2 regions of the Trichocoleus sp. Lan genome follow, and region 2 is predicted to be linked to the other one. Evidence: riboswitches for the same ligand, from Rfam matches in the RefSeq annotation. Region 2 holds a riboswitch; the other holds the start of a gene.
The links. A riboswitch is a leader RNA that binds a small molecule or an ion and turns the genes downstream of it on or off. The one in region 2 is predicted to bind cyclic di-AMP.
Positions count from the first base shown of each region.

Region 1: another riboswitch for cyclic di-AMP. It lies ahead of NDA03_RS10600 (glycosyltransferase family 1 protein); the one in region 2 lies ahead of ntrB (nitrate ABC transporter permease).

Region 1 covers NZ_JAMPKA010000009.1:168,655-177,164, reverse strand. The annotation lists gene NDA03_RS10610 (hypothetical protein) at 1-300, shown strand, start outside; gene NDA03_RS10605 (polyribonucleotide nucleotidyltransferase) at 637-2,793, shown strand; cyclic di-AMP (ydaO/yuaA leader) riboswitch at 3,439-3,629, shown strand; gene NDA03_RS10600 (glycosyltransferase family 1 protein) at 3,793-5,070, shown strand; gene NDA03_RS10595 (hypothetical protein) at 5,289-5,654, shown strand; gene NDA03_RS10590 (pentapeptide repeat-containing protein) at 5,763-6,170, opposite strand; gene NDA03_RS10585 (hypothetical protein) at 6,317-6,499, opposite strand; gene tpiA (triose-phosphate isomerase) at 6,522-7,253, shown strand; gene folP (dihydropteroate synthase) at 7,308-8,261, shown strand; gene NDA03_RS10570 (stomatin-like protein) at 8,373-8,510, opposite strand, start outside.
Region 2 covers NZ_JAMPKA010000013.1:29,042-37,551, reverse strand. The annotation lists gene NDA03_RS13235 (nitrate ABC transporter ATP-binding protein) at 20-859, opposite strand; gene NDA03_RS13230 (ABC transporter substrate-binding protein) at 974-2,380, opposite strand; gene ntrB (nitrate ABC transporter permease) at 2,600-3,454, opposite strand; cyclic di-AMP (ydaO/yuaA leader) riboswitch at 3,554-3,775, opposite strand; gene NDA03_RS13220 (DUF1830 domain-containing protein) at 3,899-4,312, shown strand; gene NDA03_RS13215 (sensor histidine kinase) at 4,481-5,758, shown strand; gene NDA03_RS13210 (hypothetical protein) at 5,925-6,092, opposite strand; gene NDA03_RS13205 (pentapeptide repeat-containing protein) at 6,445-7,707, shown strand; gene NDA03_RS13200 (hypothetical protein) at 7,905-8,060, opposite strand; gene NDA03_RS13195 (acetate--CoA ligase family protein) at 8,244-8,510, opposite strand, start outside.

The DNA of each region.
Region 1 (8,510 bases), on a different contig from region 2:
GCAGTCAGAAAATTACTGAATCTGATTATTATTGAGGGTCAAACTTATCGCAAAAGTAAACCTCTATCCAAAGTAGAATTTGCTGCCTACTGGATGACCCACGATGCTTTTGTTGCCACCGACAACCACACTAAATCCACCAACGCCGATGAAAATCTTGGGAGCTTTACTATCTCAAGCCCAACTTTCCCGGACGGTGCAGCTACATCTGCAATGCTGGATTTATTGTACAACCTGCTTGAGCGGGGTCAAGGCATGAGTAGGTTGATGGAGATCAATGCTAGAAATAGCTGCCGTTAAGGGTTACACGGCGATGATGTTCAATTTTGTCTTGGCAATTAACACGCCTTCTATCCGATTGTGACAATCTTTAATATTTGAGAGAATCGGGCGGATTCTGAGCGCTGAACATTTATTTGATGGACTATCTCAGGGACGAGTAGGAGACGTCCTAAAGATGTACCGCTCTTTGCGCTAATTTATCAGCCGTCAGTTGTTATCGTCGATCCTCTGCGCCCTTACTCCTCTGTCCGTCCTCGTCTCCGGAATGCCGTCATCTACACTAAAGGCACCACCAGTACCTAAGTGCTACGATTGCGAAAGATAAAGAAAAATGATAGAAGGACAAAGTACCGCATGGTAGAGCTAGACAAGTCAATATCCTTTGATGGACGGGATATTCGACTGAAGGTGGGTTTGCTTGCCCCTCAAGCTGGGGGTTCAGTTTTAATTCAGTCAGGAGACACCGCAGTTTTAGTCACGGCGACTCGCTCCGGAGGCCGAGAAGGCATTGATTTCCTGCCGTTAATGGTAGATTACGAAGAAAGGCTTTATGCAGCCGGTCGGATTCCCGGTGGTTTCTTGCGACGAGAAGGGCGTCCCCCCGAAAAAGTAACGCTCACGGGTCGTTTGATTGACCGTCCCCTGCGTCCATTATTTCCTTCCTGGCTGAGAGATGACATTCAGGTAGTAGCAACCACGCTGTCGATGGATGAGCAGGTACCGCCGGATGTTCTGGCGGTAACAGGTGCTTCAATTGCGGTGCTTTTAGCACAGATTCCCTTCCAAGGACCGATGGCAGCGGTGCGGGTTGGTTTGGTGGGGGATGATTTTATTATCAATCCTACCTACGCCGAGATTGAGGCGGGGGATTTGGATCTGGTGGTGGCAGGCTCTCCAGATGGCGTGATTATGGTGGAAGCTGGAGCGAATCAGCTGCCAGAACAGGATGTCATTGAGGCGATTGATTTCGGCTATGAGGCGGTGCGCGACTTGATTGAGGCGCAGCGAGAACTCATGGCAGCACTGGGGATTGAATTGGTTCAAGAAATCCAGCCGGAAGTCGATTCGACCCTAGAGAATTTTATTCGCGATCGCGCGACTGCCCAAATCAAAGAAGTCCTCTCCAAATTTGAACTCGACAAAAATAGCCGCGATGCTCTTTTAGATCAGATCAAAGAGACACAAATCCTGGCAGCGATCGCAGAATTAGCTGAAGACGACCCCATCCGAGTGGCTTCTGCGGCTAACTCTAAAGCAGTGAGTAACGTCTTTAAAGACATCACCAAGAAGCTGATGCGCCGTCAGATTGTCGAAGACAGCGTCCGGGTAGATGGTCGCAAGCTTGATGAAGTGCGCCCTGTCTCTTGTCGCGTGGGTCTGTTGCCCAATCGGGTTCATGGTAGCGGTTTGTTTAACCGAGGACTGACCCAGGTGTTATCTGTTTGTACTCTTGGCACCCCAGGCGATGCCCAGGATCTTGCAGATGACCTGCATCCAGAAGATGAAAAGCGCTATTTACATCACTATAATTTTCCACCCTTTTCTGTTGGGGAAACCAAGCCGATGCGGGCACCCGGTCGTCGGGAAATTGGTCACGGGGCACTAGCCGCACGGGCAATCGTGCCGGTGTTACCGCCGAAGGAAGAGTTCCCCTACGTGATTCGGGTGGTGTCTGAAGTTCTTTCTTCTAATGGTTCCACCTCGATGGGTTCGGTGTGTGGTTCCACCCTGGCTTTGATGGATGCTGGCGTGCCCATTGCGAAGCCGGTGAGTGGCGCAGCAATGGGACTGATTAAAGAAGGCGAGGAAGTTCGCATTCTGACGGATATTCAGGGCATTGAAGATTTCTTAGGTGACATGGACTTTAAGGTGGCAGGTACCGATACTGGTATCACTGCCTTGCAAATGGACATGAAGATCAGCGGACTGCCTCTGGATATCATTGCCAAAGCCGTCGAGCAAGCAAAGGGCGCTAGGCTGCACATTTTAGAGAAAATGCTGGCAACCATTGACCAGCCCCGCACCGAGATGTCACCTTATGCACCTCGCTTGCTAACGCTCAAGATTGAGCCAGAACTTATTGGCATGGTCATCGGGCCTGGAGGCAAGATGATTAAGAGCATCACTGAAGAAACGGGTGCCAAAATCGACATTGAGGATGATGGCACAATCACGATTTCAGCAGTAGATGGCGAGAAGGCGAAGAAAGCCCGCAACATCATCCAAGGGATGACGCGGAGGCTGAATGAGGGTGATGTATACGCTGGTCGCGTAACCCGGATTATTCCAATTGGGGCGTTTGTGGAAGTGCTTCCCGGAAAAGAAGGGATGATCCACATTTCTCAACTTGCTGATTACCGAGTCGGTCGCGTCGAAGATGAAGTGGCTGTCGGGGATGAAGTCATTGTCAAGGTACGGGAAATTGATAGCAAAGGTCGGATTAATCTGACGCGCTTGGGGATTCACCCAGATGAAGCGGCAGCTGCTCGTGAAGCGGCAGCAAGTCGTTAAAAAAAAGCACTTAGCGATTAGCGATTAGCGGTTAGCAATTAGGAATTGAAATTGCTAACCGCTAATCGCTGAACCGAGCTTTTTTCCTCAACAACTACTATTCCATTCGGTTATTAAATCTAATCTAATTATCCCGTAGCTATAGCAATCCTATTTGAGTTGCAAGCTAGGAGTTCAGATTCCTGACTTCTTCGATAAGTCGAATATCTCGCGTTTGAAAATGATTTAGCACCGAGCTATAAAAACTATAATTAGATGAATCATAGCAACAGTAAAGAGTTGTTTCTAGTAGTCTTTAACTCTTAGTTATGAGTTGGTTGATATTGAACGAATGACTGAAGGTTAAAGATGTAGAAAGCTTTTATTAATAACGAGTTGCATTTCTTGTCGTATAGGTTAATGCTGTGCGCGAACGTTCGCTAACAAAAGTTAGCTGATGGTTTTTTTACTTAGCCCAATGTACTCTATCGACCCCATCCGCCCACATCAAATGCTTGACTCGTAAGTCTGACGATTGGAGGGTAAGTATAGATATCATTATCGTATATTAAAAAACATCTATCTTAAGGTAGGTTGACGATTTTTAAATTGTAGTGTTAAGGTTGCAGTCAGTCTACATAAGTCAGCCTAATCCAGTATCTCACTTTAAAAAACGTACCTTATCTAATTAAGGTGAAGCTGGAGCGGAGGAACCAAATTTTGGGGCTTATCGATGAGAGATTAAAAATTAAAAATAGTAATCCTAATTTTTAATTTTGCATTCTTAATTTCTCAGAGAGGGACATCTCTCAGTCCTCGCCCGTCAGCTAACTCCGTCGGCATTGAGAGGAGACTGAAGAGTCAGCAATTTTGTAGAATTTGCGCGATCTCATCAGTGTCCTTGGCTGGTATCTGTTCGCTTCGTTGTACCTGCCCTCGACTATGAGTAGAGGCACATTTCGTGCTTCAACTGCTGGCGTAGGAGAGCAGGTGCGCTAGCTATGAGGAGAAAATCAACCGATGTTACTGACTGAAAAAAATCGTATCGCCTTAATTTCAGTAGATGGCGATCCAGCGGTAGAAATTGGGCAAGAAGAAGCTGGAGGTCAAAATGTCTATGTGCGTCAAGTAGGATTAGCACTCGCTGAGCAAGGCTGGCAGGTGGATATGTTCACTCGCCGCAGCACTCCGGAGCAACTGGATGTCGTTCAGCATACGCCTAACTGCCAGACAATCCGATTAGCCGCTGGGCCAGCCCAATTCATGAGTCGGGATCGACTCTTCTGCTATTTACCAGAGTTTGTTGAACAATTCCAGGCATTTCAGCAGCGTGAAGGTTGGCAATATACCCTGGTGCATACCAATTATTGGTTGTCATCTTGGGTGGGAATGGAACTGAAAAAGCACCAACCTTTGATACAGGTACATACTTATCACTCGCTGGGGGCGGTAAAGTATCGTACAGTTTCCGAAATTCCAGCGATCGCTTCCACACGACTTGCCGTTGAAAAAGCGTGTCTGGAAACAGTCGATCGAGTGATTGCTACCAGTCCGCAAGAAGAAGATCAAATGCGATCGCTTGTTTCCACTCAGGGACAGATTGAAATGATTCCCTGCGGTACAGATATCGTTAAATTTGGTTCCATTCAGCGCCAAGAAGCACGCCAACAGCTAGGAATTGCCAGCGACGCCAAAGTAGTGCTGTATGTGGGTCGTTTCGATCGGCGCAAGGGAATTGAAACTTTAGTCCGAGCTGTAGCAAAATCAAGCTTACGCAAGTCTTGCGACCTAAAGCTCCTCATCGCAGGCGGAAGTCGTCCGGGACAGAGTGACGGCATTGAACGCGATCGCATTGAGAAAATCGTAGCTGAAGAAGGCATTGGCGATCTCACTTGCTTCCCCGGTCGTGTGGAAGATAACGATTTGCCTCTCTACTACTCAGCTGCCGATGTGTGTGTTGTCCCCAGTCATTACGAACCCTTCGGTTTAGTTGCCATTGAAGCAATGGCTACCCGGACGCCGGTAATTGCAAGTAATGTAGGCGGCTTGCAGTTTACCGTAGTGCCAGAGGTAACGGGTTTACTGGTACCTCCCAAAGATGAAGTCGCCTTTGGACAGGCGATTGACCGCATCCTAGCCGATCCCGATTGGCGAGACCAATTAGGCCAAATGGGTCGCCAACGGGTAGAAATTGCCTTTAGCTGGAATAGCGTGGCATTACGACTCAGCCATCTGTACACCAAATTACTGTGCCAAGCTGCTGTTGAATCTACGAGCAAACCGCAGCTAGTCGCTTGAGATTTTTTCCCCTGAAAAGTGCTGAGTCCTTTGGGATGGGATTTTAATCCCGATAGCGAGCAAGAAAAGGCACTAGAAAAGAGTTTCCATCCAACGTTGTGAGCTTTCAGTGTATAAGCGTTTCTTGCAATAAAAACAATCAATCTTCTTTGTTCCTTGCAAGGAGGAAATGAGACTCCCTCTTCGTTTCCGAAAGTTAGGACAGGTTCTCAATATTTTTGCAAGAACTCTATTCCCCAACCCTAAACAAATTTATTCCAAATCGATGGATTGTCGGTAAAAGCGGGATATCCATCCAATCATTTGAGAGCAATTCAAGTAGTAAGAAAACGGCAAATCACAAAATTAGGAGAGTTGAAATCATGCTGAATATCGGAGATAGCGTACTACATAAGAAAACCGGACGCTCAGGCAAGGTTTTTGGCTATGGCTATCAGATGGTTAATAGCACATACTTACCAACACTTATTGTCAGAGTAGTTGAAGCTGCAAGTTTAAGCCAGAAGAGTTTTGTAGAAGATTTGTCTTCGTCATGGATTCTGAAGGAAGAAGCTTCTCGGCTCTCGGCAAAGACTGCACGATAGAGCCTAGCACTGCTGCATTTGTGCTTTGAGCGATCGCTCAAAACAAAACTCGGTCAGTTTCTGACCGAGTTTTGTATTTTTGTCAAATATTTAGTTGTGAAAAAACCACTAATCCCATTTAACGTTATTCGGCAAAATCGCGTTGTCGAGAGCCGCATCCTTCAAGTTAGCATTTATCAAGTTAGCCTCTCTCAAATTGGCACTACTTAAGTCGGCTTTCTGGAGATCGGCGCTATTTGCAAATACACCCGTTAAATTAGCTTTTTCCAGATTAGCCTGCGTTAGATCGGCACCTTCTAAGTTGGCATTCGCTAGGTTAGCTCCCTGCAAGTTTGCCCCTCTCAAATCAGCCCCCGTGAGATGGGCACTTACAAGATTGGCTCCTTTCAAGTCGCAGTTCTGACATTGCTTAGTTTCGATTAATCGTCTGACATGAGCGGGATTTTCGGCTCGGACGGGAGCAACTAAGCCTAAGGGAAGCAGAATCGCTGCGGCTGCTAAAAATTTTAGTTTCATATTTACTCCAATAATTTAAGTTTTTTATTTACGTTCTGGTATAATTTTAAACCTATGTTTTTTTGAGAAACATCCTACGATAGGGGGGAATCTTTCGGGTAAATACCCACCTAAAGTAATAAAAAGATTTTTGAAGTGAGTAGCGGCTAAGAGCAGCATCCCCAGAGCGATCGCTCCTGCGGATCGAGTGTTGGCGTGCAAGGATTGCGGGGTGAAATTATCGCGTCGCTTGACATTTGCGCTTTTAGCGACCAGAAAGTGTAAATGCGATCGCCTTTAAAGCAGGGGTTCCCCCGCCGTACTAAACTGGAGGTTACAGTTTTTAGCATTCTGAACTTGACTGAGTTAGCTGTGCGGAAAATAGTTATTGCCGGTAATTGGAAAATGTACAAAACTCAGACCGAGAGTCTGGAGTTTTTGCAAGGATTCATGTCTCACCTAGAAGAAACCCCAGACGAGCGGGAAGTAGTCCTAGCGGCTCCTTTCACTGCTTTGAGCATCATGTCTAAAAATCTGCACGGTAGCCGCGTGCAGCTGGGTGCCCAAAACATCCACTGGGAAGAAATGGGAGCCTACACAGGTGAAATTGCCGGACCCATGCTGACAGAAATTGGGGTGCGTTTCGTAATTGTGGGTCATAGCGAACGGCGTCAATACTTTGGCGAAACCGATGAAACTGTGAACCTACGGCTGAAAGCAGCGCAACGCTACGGTTTAACGCCCATTCTCTGCGTCGGCGAAACCAAGCAACAACGCGATGCAGGTGAAACAGAATCCCTGATTTCTACCCAACTGAAAAAAGGCTTGGTTGACGTTGATCAAGAGAACCTGGTTATTGCCTACGAACCTATTTGGGCAATTGGTACTGGCGACACCTGCGAGTCAAAAGAAGCAAATCGGGTGATTGGCTTGATTCGCACTCAATTGACAAATCCAAATGTCTCGATTCAGTACGGTGGCTCGGTCAAGCCCAATAATATTGATGAAATCATGGCGCAGCCAGAAATCGATGGGGCTTTGGTCGGGGGAGCCAGTCTGGAGGCTGCCAGTTTTGCCCGAATTGTCAACTTTCAAAAAGGATAAGGATGTTAGCGAAGCGGCGCTTTCTTCGCCGGATGACGGATGAATCAATCCAAAATCCAAAATAGCTTGACCCTGCGGGGTCAAACTTTTGACTGGGGACAGCGCACTTATTTAATGGGTGTGTTGAATGTGACGCCTGATAGTTTTAGTGACGGCGGAGACTTTAACACGCTAGGAGACGCCTTGGCTCAGGCTAAGCATCTTGTGGCAGCCGGAGCCAATATCCTCGATGTGGGGGGACAATCAACCCGCCCCGGAGCCGCCCAAATCTCTCTGGAAGAGGAATTGGATCGGGTGCTACCAGTAGTGCAAGCCCTCCGAAAGGGTGCAGAAGGAAAGATCGAGGATGACTCCGATTCTGCGGTAGGAGTCATAGAATCTGCTCAACACAGCAATCCCTTATCCCACCCTCCGGGATACATCCCTCATCCTTCTGAGGTTCCGATTTCCGTGGATACAACACGGGCATCTGTGGCACGGGCAGCGATTGGGGCGGGGGCTGATATCGTCAATGATATTTCCGGCGGTACTTTCGACCCGGAGATGTTTGCTGTGGTGGCAGAGTTGGGAGTCCCCATTGTGTTGATGCACATCCGAGGGACGCCAGCTACCATGCAGCAGATGACGAATTATCAGGACTTGATGGGGCAAATCTCCGAGTTTTTGTCAAGTCAAATTGAGCAAGCGATCGCATCTGGCATCGATCGCTCAAAAATTATCATCGATCCCGGCATTGGCTTTGCCAAAACTTACGAGCAAAGTTTGGAAATTCTGCAACGCCTGCCGATGTTGCATTCTTTAGGTGTTCCTTTGTTAGTGGGACCATCCCGGAAAAGTTTTATCGGGCGGATTTTAAATCAACCCGATCCCAAAGGCAGAGTGTGGGGAACGGCGGCGGCTTGTTGCGGAGCGATCGCGGGAGGTGCTGATATCCTCCGAATTCACGATGTCCAACCTATGCACGACGTTTGTCGCGTCGCGGATGCCATTTTCAGAAAACAAAAATAGAAAAGCTAAGAGCGATCGCTGTCTTGAAATGCCTTAAAAAGTGATGTTTTTAATTTCAAATCAGCTCGACTCTTAAAACTCTTTTCATTTTTGTTTTTTACCTTTTACCTTCTAAGTTCCCGATCCATTGCCATTAGAGCCATTAGGCGGTTCAGGAGTAGACATTAAATCAGTCATGGCTTCTGATAAAGCTTTCGGGTCCATAAATACCACTTTGGAGTTAGGACTCGCACTCAATTTCTGATTGGC
Region 2 (8,510 bases):
CAGTTGACCAATGGCTCGTCTACTCGTCTTGATTGAAATATTCATCGAGGAAGTTCAAAGCGTGGTTACGCAATTCAAAATACTCGCGGGAGTTGCGGAGGGCTTGGCGATCGCGTGGATGCTTAAAAGGCACGTCCAAAATTTCCCCAATTTTCGCGTGGGGGCCGTTGGTCATCAGTATAATTCGGTCAGACATATACAGCGCTTCATCTACATCATGGGTAATCATCATCACTGCCTGCCGCTGATGTTCCCAAATATGCAGTACCTGCTGCTGTAATTTGCCTCTCGTTAAGGCGTCGAGTGCCCCAAAAGGTTCATCCATTAACAACATTTTGGGGCGAATTGCGAGGGCACGAGCAATCCCCACCCGTTGTTTCATGCCGCCAGAAATTTCATCGGGATATTTGTCAGCAGCTGCTGTTAAATTCACCATTGCCAGGTGTTCGTTCACAATGCTAATTTTTTCAGCACGAGAGGCATTTTTTAGCACTTCATCGACCGCCAGACGGATATTTTCTTTCACCGTCAACCAAGGCAGCAGTGAATAGTGCTGGAACACCATCATGCGCTCGGCACCAGGTTTACGAATTTCTTTACCTTCTAATTGCACTGAGCCGGAAGTCGGTTTTTCTAACCCGGCAACCATTTTGAGAAGCGTTGATTTGCCGCAGCCAGAGTGACCAATCACGCAAATAAATTCATCTTCACTCACACTAAGATTAATGCCATCCAGAACAACAAATTCACCTCCATCTGCTGTGGGATAGGACTTGCAAAGATTTTCTATTTCCAGAAATCCAGTGCGGTTGACACTTTGATTATTGGCATCCGTTGAGAATGAGGTGGATTTAGTCATATCATGCTCCTTCTGGGGACGAACTCTTGAGAATTTTAAAGGTATGAACGAGGCTGGCTTTTGCCAAAAAGTAAAACTTAGCCGAGCCGCTTGAACTGTAGCCAGTGCAGCTAATTAAGACAGAAAGAAACGAGTGGGACGGTTCGCCCGAATCTCAAAACCATTGACATATCCAACAGGATCGCTGGGGTCAAAACCTTTCTTATCAATAAATACTTCCGGTACTTCAACTTTGTAATCTTCTTGGGGACACTCAATGCCCATTTCTGCGGCAATTTCTCGATAGAGATCGGTTCTCCAGCCTTGTTTGGCAAGTGCTTCTGCATTCTTTGGAAATTCTTTGATTTGTCCCCAACGAGCTGCTTGAGTCATTAACCAGAGACTTTCAGATTGCCAGAGAAATGTCGAATGTTCTCCTGGACGTTTGGGAATGTTGTCGGGGATATCGAAGAAGATTGTACTGTCCTCGGCTTTCGCAATCCGAGCTTTACCATCAAAACCGCCATAATTGTAGTCGCCAATAATTGCGGGACGAGTAAATTTGGGTTTGGCACCTGTAAAGGAACGCTCGGAAATAAGTGTTGCTACTTCTTCGCGGTTTTCAGGCTTGCTGCAATACTGGCAAGCTTCAATCATCGCTTTGACGAGGGAACGATAAGTTTTGGGATTTTTTTGGATGAAAGATTCCATCACACCCAGCAGTCGATCTGGGTGTCCCAACCAAATTTCTTTGCCTTGAGCGAAGGTAAAACCAACACCTTCATTTCCGGTAATTGCGCGGGTATTCCAAGGTTCTGCCACCATGTAGGCTTGCATCGCTCCTATCCGCACGTTCGTCACCATTTGCGGTGGGGGAACGATGATGACGCGAAACTCTTTCAGGGGATCGACTCCGGCGGCGGCGGATAGGTAGCGGACGAAGTATTCGTAAATGGCAGAACTGAGGACAACTGCCCAAACTCGTTGTTCTCGCGGCTGCTTCTCAAAGTAGCTGCGGAAATCCTTCCCAAATGCTTCTAAATCGCCGTTATACTCCCGCCAGGGACGCAAACCTGCTTCCCACATTTTCCGGTTCATCGTCATGGCGTTACCGTGTCGGTGAATGGTCATGGCGGCGCAGAGAGGGGCATGGCGTGCGCCTTCAGCACCGATTCTGGCGTTGGTGACGGCACCAGAGACTACGGGGGCGGCATCAGTGCGACCAAAAATTACGCCGTCACGAGAGGTTGCCCAGCTAGCTTCCCGATTAAGTTGGACGTTGAGACCGTACTTGCGGAAAAATCCTTTTTTCCAAGCGATCGCAAACGGCGCACAATCATTCACCGGCACATAGCCAACAATCAGATCGGGTTTTTCTAACGATCCTGGCTCTACGACTTGTTTGATGGATGCGGATTCTTCAGTGAGTCCTTTCGCTGAGCGATCGCCGCTAATCGCACAAGATGATAGTGCCATTCCTGCTGCTGTGGCACCCATACCCTCCAGAAATTTTCGTCGCGTCCAGTTTGTGGTGTCACTCATAATTCGTCCTTGCGATCCATTTCCACTCAGCTCAAGCCACTAGGTTTGAGCGATTACTGCTCATGAGTTCTCTGAAAAAATTGACGCCGTAGGTACTACGTCTCGCAACCCACTCGTTTGAGCGGTCAGCGTTACCACGACGGCCGTGAGTCTCGCTCACACTAGCGATTTCTGTTAGAGCAGAATCATCCCTACTTAACAGAGGTTTACAGAAAATTATTAGACAGAGGTTGCCCTAGGGCGACGGTGAGTAACCAAAGCTTCAACTTTGCCTAGGGCGTAGTCCAGCAGTAGTCCTGTCAGCCCAATCACTACCACTGCCAAAAATACTGAGCTTAGGTTTAAGCGACTCCATTCATCCCACACAAAAAACCCAATCCCGATGCCGCCTGTGAGCATTTCTACAGCGACAATGACCAGCCATGCAATTCCCAAACTAATCCGTAAACCAGTGAAGACATAAGGCAAACTCGCAGGCCAAATAATCTTGGTAATTCGTCGCCAACGGGGCATTTCTAGCACCCTTGCCACATCGAGGTAATCTTTGGAAACGCTAGAAACACCGAGAGCAGTGTTAATAATGGTGGGCCACAAAGAGGTAATGAAGATAACAAAAATTGCTGACGGATCTGCTAGGTTAAAAATTGCTAAAGCAATGGGCAACCAAGCTAGGGGCGATACTGGCTTGAAAATCTGAATTATGGGATTGAGTGCCATCATTGCTTGCTTGGACATCCCAATCAAAAATCCAATGGGAATGGCAACAACTGCACCTAACAAAAATCCCAGCAATACTCGTCGAAGGCTTGCCAGTAGTAACCAACCAATCCCTAGATCGCCAGGACCCCGTCGGTAAAAGGGGTTCAGAATGTAGTCTAAATTCTTGACGAACGCCTCTGGTGGGGTGGGTATTAATTCATGCTTGAAAAGCGCAACAATCCACCACAGAACGAGAATTCCTAAAAAACCAAGGGCGGGGAGGACGACGACATCCCGAATCAGAACGGGTTTTGCCCGTTTCCAGGCTACCTGTCCAGCAACTGCAATCGCAGACAAATTCAGCTGCAATATCATTATGAAGCTCCTCAGAGTCACTCTTCAGGTACAAAAAAGTAGAGCAGTACCAGCCGGGGACACTGATGAGTTCAGAACATTTCAAAAAATGCTGACTCTTCAGTCTCCTCTCAATGCCTACGAAGTTAGCTGACGGGCTAGAGCTGAGAGATGCTCTTCTCTAATGGATAAGGGATGAAGGATAAATAAACAGTTTTTTATTCCGCCTTACACCTTTTGCCTTACTCCTGGCAGAGATACGCCCCATTAATTGGTTCCTCCGTTCCAGCGCTTATACAGAGCGATCGCTTGCTAAGACGCTGAATTAGGCTGACTTACTCGGATTAACCGATAAGTTTAGCACGCCTTTTTAAGACAGTCCACCTTTCCGAAGACATAGCTTTCTAGCGATCGCTTCTCCATCAAATTCACAATAGTTTACGAACTTTTTGAGGCATTCTAGTGATGTTTGTATTCTCTACTACATCTTGCCTTCCTTCAACCCCATCTTTAGGTAGAAGCCGCTTGAAGCAGTCGAAGTTTATATTATCTATCTTGTTAATCAGCCAATTTTATCGTTCGTTCAAGGCACCCAATATGATGTCAGTATTCTCCTCTTTAGTTTCTGAACCTTCCGAACAAATACTTTGTTTTTATACAAATTGCACAAATAAGATTCAAATTGTTAGAGTTGATAATACTCAAGACTTAAGCTTTGAACGGATTGTTTTCCCTGGTCAACGTTTATTGTTTAAAGCCTTACTAGACTCCCAACTAGAAATACATACTAACCCAACAAGAATTTTTACTGAAAACTTAGCTTTAATAGAAGTAATTCCCTGCGCTAATCTCCGCGTACAGGAAGAAATGAGCGCCTGAAAATGAAGTTTTTAACCCTTAGGGTGGCTTTTGATTAAAAACATTTTAAGAGCTTATAGCCGAAGTATTTGGGCGCGAAAACAAGAAGGAAAAACAAATTAGCTACTCCCCAAGCTAATCTTAGTCTATGGAGAGCATTTGTAAACGAGTCAATAGCGCCAAAAAATGATGGATTTTAGTCAATTACTGATCGATAAATCTGCCACGATTGTAGAGAAATGGATTGAAGCTGTCCGTGCTGATAGTCGAATTGAGACCGCAGCAGAATTATCTTACAAGGGTTTGCGCGACAGCCTCCCCCGTGTCCTCAAGGCATTAGCGACTGTACTTTCTAAGTTTCAAGACAGTGATGTTCAGTCGTTAGTAGATGCAAGTTTAGAACATGGTATACTTCGGGCTGAACAAGGTTACGATCCAGTAGAAATTGTCCGTGAATACCGAATTTTACGGGAGACAATCGTTTCCACCTTAGAGGGAGAGTTGCTAGACTCATCACCGATTGAGATAATCCGAGTCATTCGTCTGATTGATACAGTAGTGGATGAAGCGATCGCTCAATGTTTTAAAAGCTATATGGATGAGCGATTGCACGAACTCCAACAGCTGCAAAGTCAGTTAAAATTGACCAATCAAGAATTAACTCGTTTGCTTCGGGCGAATAAAGATAACCTTTCTCATCTAGCCCACGAATTGAAAACTCCCCTTACTTCCATTATTGGCTACTCAGATTTATTTTTGCGCCAACAACAACGGAAGCAGGAGGAGAGTGATAACCTTCCGAATCTAGAACACATTGAGAAAGTGCTACGAAATGGACGACAGCTACTTCGATTAATCAACGATGCGTTGGAAATTTCTCGCTATGAAGCGGGGAAAATGAAATTGCAGCCATCTGTAACAGATGTACGCTCTTTAATTCAGAATATCCTGGAAATGGTAGAACCTTTGGCGGATTCCAAGGAGCTACAGATAATCGTTGATTACGATTCAGCTAGCGCCGATAGCTGTGCTGCTCTTCGAGAAGGACTACACCCCACATGCGCCCCCGATCGGGTGCTGACAGATCCGCTGAGACTCCAGCAAATTATTACTAATCTCTTGAGTAACGCGATTCGTTACACCGACTCTGGAACGATTAAATTAAGCTGCCAAACGCTATCAGATAAAGAGTGGGCGATCGCTATCAGCGATACGGGAATCGGCGTTCCTCCAGAAGACCAAGCTCGTATATTTGAACCCTACTTTCGCTCTATCCCCCAAGAAAAGTCTTTCCTTCCGGAAAGTACAGGTTTAGGATTAGCGATTGTCTCGCGGTTGGTAAAATTATTACAAGGAAGAATAGAGCTAGTTTCACAAGTAGGCATTGGCTCCACCTTCACTGTCATTTTACCGTTAGCAGTGAATACTTCTGAGGAAATCGTGACGCCTTCAACAACCCAGGTATAGCACTTTCAACTAATTTTTAAAGATGAAACCCCAGACTCCTTAGAACAGTCTGGGATTTGAACTCTAAACTCGAATCAAATAGCGATGAAGCCTGTTTTCGGGAAACAACTGCTAGTTTAGGGTCAAGCAGACGACCTGCAAGACTCTCCAAAATTCTTGAACCCCTTCAAAAGCCGTAGGTGCCCGTGCGGGAGCGTAGGTGCAGCCTTGGAGAGTCAATAGAGCGAAACACTGGCTGCTGTTGGGGGTGCATCCACTTCAACCCAAGCCAGACGTAAAGATTGGTCAGCCAGCCAAAACTAACCACCTGAAATTCTCGAAGGGGTGGAGTCACGATTGAGCGCTAGGTGAATTGGAAACAGGAGGAATTTGACAAGCAGAAAACTGAGTGTTGCGATCGCTCGTAAACTTTACCATGCGATCTCTTTGCTAGCGTATGCCGCGATCGCTCGGTAGCTGCCCATCTACCTTCGATCGGCAGGCGAGTGAAAAGTTGTACTTCGCGTATGATTAGTAATCAGCTGCTCAGCACTGGGAATAATAACTTAAGAGTTGAAAGCGGTTATTTTTCAAGTGCTGAAAAAACAATTAAAAACATTTCCAGAAAATCCGAGCGGGGAAAAACCTATTCGAGCTGACTTGAATAGCCAATACCTAAGGGGGCAAAAACCCAGGGGGCATACGCCGTGATTGTAGACTTGAAAGAAACTGAACTCAGGGGAGCTTTTCTCAAAGGGAAGGAGCTGAGGGGAGCAGACCTAAGAAGGGTAAACCTCAGCGAGGCGAACCTCAGTTATGCAGATCTCATAGAAGCAGACCTAACAGAGGCAAACCTGAATGGGTCAAATCTAAGTGGAGCCTGTCTCAATTTAGCAAATCTGAGCGAGGCAGACTTGACGAAAGCAGACTTGAGTGGAACCACCCTGATTGGAGCAGATTTAACAGCAGCCAACTTGAGCGGAGCCAACTTGAAAAAGGCGAATCTGGTTGGAACTAATCTGGAAAATGCTAACTTGGCTGGAGCGAACCTGGTAGGAGTAGACTTGAGCGCAGCCGAGCTAAAGGGGGCTATCCTACAAAAGGCTGTCTACAATCAAGAGACTCGATTCCCTCCAGACTTTGACCTTCAGGAAGCGGGGGCTTACTTGATTGCCTCTGGCACTTTACTCATCGGCGTCAACCTGAGTGAAGTCGATCTCAGTGGGGTTTATTTAAAGTCAGCCGACCTGAAAGCAGCAAATTTGATGAGGGCAAATCTGGTCGGCGCAAATTTGGAGAACGTTAACTTGGCGGGTGCCAATCTGGTTGGAACCGATTTGAGTAAAGCCAAGCTGAGGGGAACCATTCTAGAAAAAGCTGTCTACACGCAAGAGACTCAATTTCCCTACGAGTTTGACCCCAGTGAAGCTGGAGCTTACTTGATTGCTGCGGGTGTATCCCTGCCTGGGGTTAATTTGAGCGGAGTCAATCTGAGCGGAGCCGATTTAAGGGCGACCAATCTGCGAGGGGCAAAGTTACGAGGAGCAAACTTGAGAGGGGTAGACTTAAGCAAAGCTAACTTGAGGAAGGCTGAGCTGGATGATGCCAACTTGAGCGGAGCCGACTTACGAGGGGCGGACTTTACGGGAGCCATTTTGAAGCTGGTGAACTTCAGCGAGGCGGATCTAAGAGGAGTAGACTTAACGCGAGCCGACTTGAAGGGAGCCAATCTAAGTAGAGCCGACTTGAGAGGAGTAGACTTGACGGGAGCTAGCTTGAAGCAGGTGAACTTAAGTGAAGCCGACTTGAGGGGGGTAGACTTAACGCGAACGGATTTAAGGGGAGCCAACCTAAGTGGGGCAGACTTGACGGATGTGGATTTGAGTCGGGCGATGCTCAAGGGTGCCGACCTGACAGAAGCCAACGTTCCGCAAGAAAATTTCTTTAACTTAGAAATAGAGGCACGATGAAGCTTAAAGCGATCTGCGATGGATGTGCAATGAATAGGGGGGCGAATAAATAATCGGAGTATTCACCCGGAGACGATATCCATTATTTTTTCTTGCGAGTCCAAAGATCCGTGAACATCATGGTCAACCCGCCGATAAAAATTGCGATCGCCATCCCGCCTGCCGTAACATTCATCCAATCAATATTTTCCATCTGATTATTCAGCCGTTTTTTCGATCAACGGTACTAGATTAGCAACTTTGGCATCCAGACAAACATTCCCGCCCAGAAAAGCGCGAACTAAGCGAACATTAAAGGTTCTGTAACCTGCTCCTGGCAAGTTTTGCTTGCGTGCTTGCTGGTGCGCTTTCAATCGTCCGGTGCAAGATGCGAACTCAAGGGACTTATTTTGCTCGAAGCAGTCTTAGACCTAGCCAGAATCGCCCCTTAGAAAGCGACAGGCGAGGGGAACTATCTTCAAACCCCTCTCCGATACGGAGAGAGGTTTGGCTACAGATCTGCCCGCTTGTGTCTTCCAGAGACTTGTACAAAAGGTTTAGTGTCTGACTTCAAACTCAGGTGAGATTTTCGGAATTTCTTTGAGATAAACCCGCGAAAAAGGTTCGGCTGAGCCAAGCTGGTACTGTTCAAGCAAGCCATGAGAGCGGATGGAGATAGTGTCTCCTTCCTTAATCACGACAGTAGAGTCGTGGAGAATGTCTCTCGCCAGCATCATCTCGGTTTCCGTAGGATTATCCAAGATTACAAGATTGCTCCCGTAGTAGAACATCCCATCTGCCTCTAGTACGTCTTCTGTGTACTC